One region of the Bradyrhizobium sp. CCBAU 53415 genome, then DNA from elsewhere that is predicted to be linked to it. Evidence: predicted binding sites of a transcription regulator. Region 1 holds the regulator's gene; the other holds the start of a gene.
What was found. The regulator LexA, encoded in region 1, represses DNA repair genes until DNA is damaged. The targets are predictions, from matches to a motif close to TGTTCNNNNTGTGTTCNG.
Positions count from the first base shown of each region.

Region 2: XH87_RS30935 (putative DNA modification/repair radical SAM protein) is a predicted target of LexA. The motif match lies at 1,700-1,717, and genes of this name have one in related genera.

Region 1 is NZ_LBJF01000017.1:23,537-26,946, reverse strand. It holds gene XH87_RS09870 (molybdopterin molybdotransferase MoeA) at 199-1,410, shown strand; gene lexA (transcriptional repressor LexA) at 1,587-2,288, shown strand; gene XH87_RS09860 (hypothetical protein) at 2,842-3,276, shown strand; gene XH87_RS09855 (ComEC/Rec2 family competence protein) at 3,386-3,410, opposite strand, start outside.
Region 2 is NZ_LBJF01000027.1:600,136-603,545, forward strand. It holds gene XH87_RS30930 (UdgX family uracil-DNA binding protein) at 1-384, opposite strand, end outside; gene XH87_RS30935 (putative DNA modification/repair radical SAM protein) at 384-1,619, opposite strand; gene XH87_RS30940 (ImuA family protein) at 1,782-2,570, shown strand; gene XH87_RS30945 (Y-family DNA polymerase) at 2,467-3,410, shown strand, end outside.

The sequences.
Region 1 (3,410 bases):
CGATGCTGGCCGTGGCGCTCGTGCTCGCCATCGTCGCCCTCGTGCCGGTCTGTCTCGCCTTCCGGATCATGCCCCGTCGGACTTGAGCTCCCGCCTCCACGACGGAAATCACGCAGGATAAATCGTCTTGCGTGCTGCTTTGCCTCGTGCCCGCACTCGGCTAGAACTCCCGCCACCCATTTGCAGGAGTTTCCGCCCGTGGCCCTCATGCCGGTTTCTGACGCGCTTGCCGCGGTGCTGGCCGGCGCCGAGCCGCTGGCTGAAGAGATGGTCTCCCTCGATGAGGCCTACCATCGCGTGCTCGCGCGCGACGTCGCGGCGCGGCGCACGCAGCCCCCGGAAGCCATGTCGGCGATGGACGGTTATGCCGTGCGTGCGGCCGACGCGGCAACGATCGATTCAGGGCTGACGGTCATCGGTGAGGTCGCGGCGGGCCGTCCGTTCGCGGGAAGGATTGGCCCCGGCGAAGCCGTTCGGATCTTCACCGGTGGCGTCATTCCCGATGGTGCCGATGCGGTCGTGATCCAGGAGGATACGGTTGCCGAGGGCAAGCGCATCACGATCAGGGAAGCCGCGATTCCCGGTCGGCACATTCGTCCCGCCGGCGTCGACTTCTCTGAAGGCGACGTGCTCCTGCGCAAGGGTACCCGTCTCACCGAGCGCGATCTCGCGCTCGCGGCTGCGATGAATTACCCGCAGCTCGCCGTCTGCCGCCGTCCGAAGGTCGCGATCCTCGCGACCGGCGACGAACTGGTGTTGCCGGGCACCACGCCCGGCCGCGGCCAGATCGTCTATTCCAATGGCTATGCCCTGCACGCGCTCGCCCGCAGCGAGGGCGCCGAGACCATCGACCTCGGCGTTGCCGCCGATACGCTGGAGGCCACTTCCGCCGGCATCCGCCGCGCCCGCGACAGCGGCGCCGACATCCTGATCACGACCGGAGGTGCGTCGGTCGGCGACCACGATCTGGTCCAGCAGGCGCTCGAGGGCGAAGGCATCGCGATGGCGTTCTGGAAGATCGCGATCCGGCCCGGCAAGCCGATGATGCACGGACGGCTCGGCGCCATGCGCGTGATCGGCCTGCCCGGCAATCCCGTGTCATCATACGTGTGTGCCTTCCTGTTCATGGTGCCGCTGATTCGCGCCCTGTCGGGCCGTTCGGTGATTCATCATCACCGCGAGCGCGCCGTGCTGGGCCGCGATCTCGGCGCCAACGACCAGCGCGAGGACTATCTGCGTGCGCGCCTCGAGACAGGCGGCGACGGCACGCTCGTCGCCCTTCCCGTCAGCCATCAGGACTCCTCTCTGCTTGCGAATCTCGCTGCGGCACAGGCACTTCTCGTACGCGCACCGTTCGCGCCGAAGGCCGAGGCCGGCACGCCTTGCGAGGTGCTGCGGCTCCCCCTTTAAGTCGCGCGGCCACACGCGGTCCGCGAACTTCGTCGCGTTCACGCTAAATTAAGCAGTTGCGGAACACATATCGAACATATAGTGTCCGTTCATGATTTGTTTCGAGGATGTAGCGGCTTATCGCTGATTTCATCGTCTCGGAATCGAACGACATCAACCGGGGGACTTTGGTCGAGATGTTGACACGCAAACAATACGAGCTTCTGCGGTTCATCAGCGAACGTCTGAAGGAAAGCGGCGTGCCGCCGTCCTTCGACGAGATGAAGGATGCGCTCGATCTGCGCTCGAAGTCGGGCATCCATCGCCTGATCACTGCGCTCGAGGAGCGCGGCTTCATCCGCCGCCTGCCCAACCGCGCCCGTGCCATCGAGGTGATCAAGCTGCCCGAGCTCCAGGCCGCCGCCGGCAATCGCCGCGGCTTCACGCCGAGCGTCATCGAGGGCAATCTCGGCAAGGTGCGCGCAACCTCCAGCCCGCCTGCGGACGAGGGCGAACGTCCCGTCGCGGTGCCCGTGATGGGCCGCATCGCGGCCGGCACGCCGATCGAGGCGTTGCAGACCCGCAGCCACACCATCAGCGTGCCGCCCGACATGCTCGGCTCGGGCGAGCACTACGCGCTCGAAGTGCGCGGCGATTCGATGGTCGAGGCCGGCATCCTCGACGGCGACATGGCGCTGATCCAGCGCAACGAGAGCGCCGATACCGGCGACATCGTGGTGGCGCTGATCGACGACGAGGAGGCCACGCTCAAGCGCTTCCGCCGCCGCGGCGCCTCGATCGCGCTAGAGCCCGCCAATGCCGCCTATGAGGTCCGCATCCTTCCGCCGAACCGCGTGAAGATCCAGGGCAAGCTGATCGGGCTTTACCGGAAGTACTGACCGGTCCGGCGGCCGCCCGACACCGATTGGAGCGGATCGTATCCGCTCCGGCTGGATGGTCATTCCGGTTCTGCTCAGATTATCCGGCCCCTCTTCCGGCGCTGCATCCTCGGCACGCCGCTCGAAGCAACATGGCTTCGCGGCCTGAAAGTTCGAGCCGGCGCCATGCGCCAGATCCTTCATGGACAATCGTTGCAGCGCTGATCGCAGCATCAGCGCTGCAAGCCGTTGCCACACAATGACACCGCCATGTGCGCAATGAAGCGGCGGTCAGCGAGCATATCCGCAACGCGCGCGGTGCATCGCGCAGCCTCAGCAATCGAGCTGGCAATAGCGAGTCGGTCGGCACCCGCGGGGCGCCGAGATGCGCCGTCGAATGCGCAGGAGTGAGCTTTGTTCCTATCGAAACCAGGAAAGATAATGTGATCGCGGCTTGCGAGGCCCAGCCGCAGATTTGCCTACAACCAAGCAGAGCGTCGTATACTTTCACCTTGATAGAGGCCTGTGCCTCCAAAGGAGGTGCGGGTTGCTATCTTCGCATGAGGAGCACCCGATGTGTGACTACAGCCTGCATGCCGTCGCGACTCGCCCCGCCGAAGTCGGCGAGACGATCGTCACGACAACCTTCCGCGGAACTTCGACCCGCGGCTTCGCCTCCGAAGCCGATCTGTCCGTCGCGGTCTGCCTGCTGCCGGGAACGGAGCTCGCTTTCGCCGACAATGTCCGTTACGACAACCGCTGGATCTGGACGCGCACCGTCAACTCCCGCGTCGGCAAGTTCGGCAAGGTCGATCCGCACATTCCCGATCGCCATCATGACGCGATCGAATTCCCCGACGGCAAATACGTGCTGGTGACACAGCTGGTCGAAGGCCAGCGCGCGACCGTGCTGCAATTGCCGGTGACCCAGCCGGTTGGCGAGCGTGAGCACAAGCCGCAGACCGTCGCCGGCACGCGGCCCACGATCACGCGCCTGCCGATCGGCTGACGTCGTCGCCCCCGGCTCATCGGTCGAGGGCCAGGATTGAAATGCCATCGCCGGCCGAGGCCGGCGAGATGGCATGGTTTGCGTCCAACGGAATCCCATCCCCCTGTCCTCAATCGTCAGCCTGCAAGTCGGTC
Region 2 (3,410 bases), on a different contig from region 1:
GACGAAAGCGTGCATCTTGTGCTCGTCGCGATGGACCGCTCGCGCCATCGCCGTGATCTGCGCGACATCAAGGTCGGTCGCGACCTCGATGAGGTCGTGATTGTCCTTCAATCGCCAGAGCAGGCGATAGAGGATCGCAAAGCGCTCGGGATCGCGGTGCAGGATCGCGGCCTTGGCCAGCTCGATAAATTTGCCTGATACGGTGAAGGTGCCGTCGTTCACCTCGAGGATTGGAGACGGCGCGGGCGGTGCGAACAAATCCGCTTCGCCACCTTTCACGGTCCAGGTGACATCGCTGGGCCTCACGTGGCGAAGCACGAGGCTGCGCGCGGCTCTGCGCCAGCCGTCGAAATCGGTTTCGGTGTCGAGGGTGATGTACTGCATCAGAAGCCAAATCCCAGTTGCATTGCCTTCGGCTTGAACCGTTCGATCAGCCGCGCCTCGTCGAGGCGATGTGGCGAGGGGCGATGATCGCTGAGGACGATGAACGGTAGCGCCTTGTTGCGGGGCACGTGCAGCCGTGCGAGATCGGCAAGGCGGATCGTGGTGGTGCGCCGCGTCGCGATGATGCGTTCGACCGCCTTGGTGCCGAAGCCCGGCACGCGCAGCAGCTCCTCGCGGCTGGCGCGGTTGACGTCGAGCGGGAAACGGTCGCGATGACGCAGCGCCCAGGCGAGCTTCGGATCGATGTCGAGCGGCAGCATCGCGCTGTCGTCGACGATCTCGCCGACATCGAAGCCGTAGAACCGCATCAGCCAGTCGGCCTGGTAGAGCCGGTGCTCGCGCAGCAGCGGCGGCGCCCGCAGGGGAAGTGCGCGGCTGGCGTCGGGGATCGGGCTGAACGCGGAATAATAAACGCGCCGCAGCCGGTAGGCGCCGTAGAGATTGGCGCTGGTATGGAGGATGGTGTGGTCGGAGGCGCTATCTGCGCCGACGATCATCTGCGTGCTCTGACCGGCCGGCGCGAAGCGCTGCGGCCTGGCCTTCGCCTTCGTTGCGCGGTTCTCCTCGGCCTCATCCAGCTTCAGCCGCAGCCGGCCCATGGTGCGGCGGATCGCGCGGACGTCCTTCTCGGGCGCGAATTGCTGCAGGCTCGTCTCCTGTGGCATCTCGATGTTGATCGAGAGGCGATCGGCATATTTGCCGGCTTCCGCGATCAGCGCATCGTCAGCCTCGGGAATGGTCTTCAGGTGAATGTAGCCGCGGAAGTGATGCTCCTCGCGCAGTTTGCGCGCGACGCTGACCACCTGCTCCATGGTGTAGTCGGGGCTGCGGATGATGCCGGAGGAGAGGAACAGGCCCTCGATGTAATTGCGCCGGTAGAAGTCGAGCGTGAGCTTGACCAATTCGTCGATGGTGAAGCGGGCGCGCGGTACGTTCGAGGAGGCGCGGTTGACGCAATAGAGGCAATCGTAATTGCAGGCGTTGGTCAGCAGCACCTTGAGCAGGGAGATGCAGCGTCCGTCCGGCGCATAGGAATGGCAGATGCCCATGCCTGGCGCGGTCGAGCCCATGCCCTTGCCGTCGCTGGAATCCCGCTTCTCGGTGCCGCTGGAGGCGCAGGACGCGTCGTATTTGGCGGCATCAGCCAGAATTTCCAGCTTGCGTTGTACGTCCATGTCTAAATCCCGTTGATTCCGCTGATGAATCCGGCAGCACGCCTATTCGATTGACTCTCCGCGCGCCGTTAGCTTTATATTAGAACATATCATGAACAAATGAGCCAGCCGTTGGTTCTTCTTTTGAAGACCACGGCACCAATTCCTGAAGGAGCGGCGAGCATGAGCGGCGCACGCATCAGCGCGCTTGCGATCCTGCGCGGGCAGATCGAGCGCATCGAGACCGCGGAGGTCGTGCATCAACACGATCGCGTCGCGCTCGGCCACGGCGAGGCCGACGGCGCGCTGAAGGGTGGGCTCGTGCGCGCGGCGATCCACGAGGTGTTTTGCGAAGGGCGTCAGGGCGCTGCCGCGACCGGCTTCGTCATGGGCCTTGCGGGACGCGTGAGCGCGCGTCGGCCGCTGCTGTGGGTGCGGCAGGATTTTTCTGAAATCGAAACGGGCGCGCTGTCGATGAGCGGGCTAGCCGAGCTCGGCCTCGACCCGCGCCGCGTGGTGATGGTGCGCGCCGCCGATGTCGAGAGCGCGCTGCGCACCTCGGCCGATGCGCTCGCCTGCGATGCGCTGGGCGCCGTCGTGCTCGAGCTCTGGGGCGAGACCAGACAGTTCGATCTCGTGGCGAGCCGCAAGCTGACGCTTGCCGCGCAATCTTCCGGCGTTACCGGTCTCTTGCTGCGGATGGCCGCGCAGCCGCTGCCTTCGACCGCGGAGACGCGATGGATGCTGCGTGCGGCGCATTCGCCGCCGGGCTCAGTATGGAGTGCCTGGGGCGCGCCGGTGTTCGATGCCGAGCTCCTGCGCAATCGTCATGGCCCATGCGGCCGGTGGATCATGGAATGGAATTGTGATGAGTGCCAGTTCAGTGAACCGTCGACGTATTCTCAGCCTGTGGCTGCCGCGCCTGCCCATCGACCGGATCCAGCGGTTCCTTGGCAGCGCCGGGCTGGGTAAAGCCCAAGCGTTTTCAAGCGAAATGGGTACCGGTTCGCGTGAAGAAAACGCGTCAAAACAAAAAGCTGAGCCGAGCATCGTCGTCATCAAGGACAACAATGCGCTGGTGATCCATGCGCTGGATGAGGTCGCCGAGCGCCTCGGCCTGTACATCGGCCAACCCCTGGCCAATGCGCGGGCGATGTGTCCTGACCTGAAGGTGTTCGATGCCGATGTCGTGGCCGACGCGAAGACGCTCAGCGATATCGCCGACTGGTGCGACCGCTTCACGCCGCTGGTGGCGCTCGATCCGCCGCACGGGCTGTTCCTGGACATCACCGGCTGCGCGCATCTGTTCGGCGGTGAAGCCGCGCTGTTGCAGACGCTGGTCCGGGCGCTCGGCCGACAGGGCTTTGCCGTCGGCGCGGCGATCGCCGGGACCTCGGTCTGCGCGCGCACGCTGACGCGGCAGGCCACGGGAACCGTCGTTGTCGATGGCGGAGAGGCGGCGGCGATCGACCAGTTTCCGGTGTCCGCGCTCGGTGCAGGCGAGGCCATCACCACCGGCTTGCGTCGCGCCGGTCTGAAGACCATCGGCGATGTCGCCTCGCGCGAGCCGCACGAAATCACGGCGCGGTTTGGCGCGCGGTTCTCCACGCTGCTTGCGCATGCACTGGGGCAGGGCGATGCGCCGATCAACCCGCGAAAGCCGCTGCCCGACTACATCGTGGAGAAGCGCTTCGCCGAGCCGATCGCGACCGACACCATGATCGCGATGACGCTGTCGCGGCTCGCCGACACGCTGATCGCATCCATGGAGAAGCAGGGCAAGGGTGCGCGCCGGCTGGAAGCCGCCTTCTT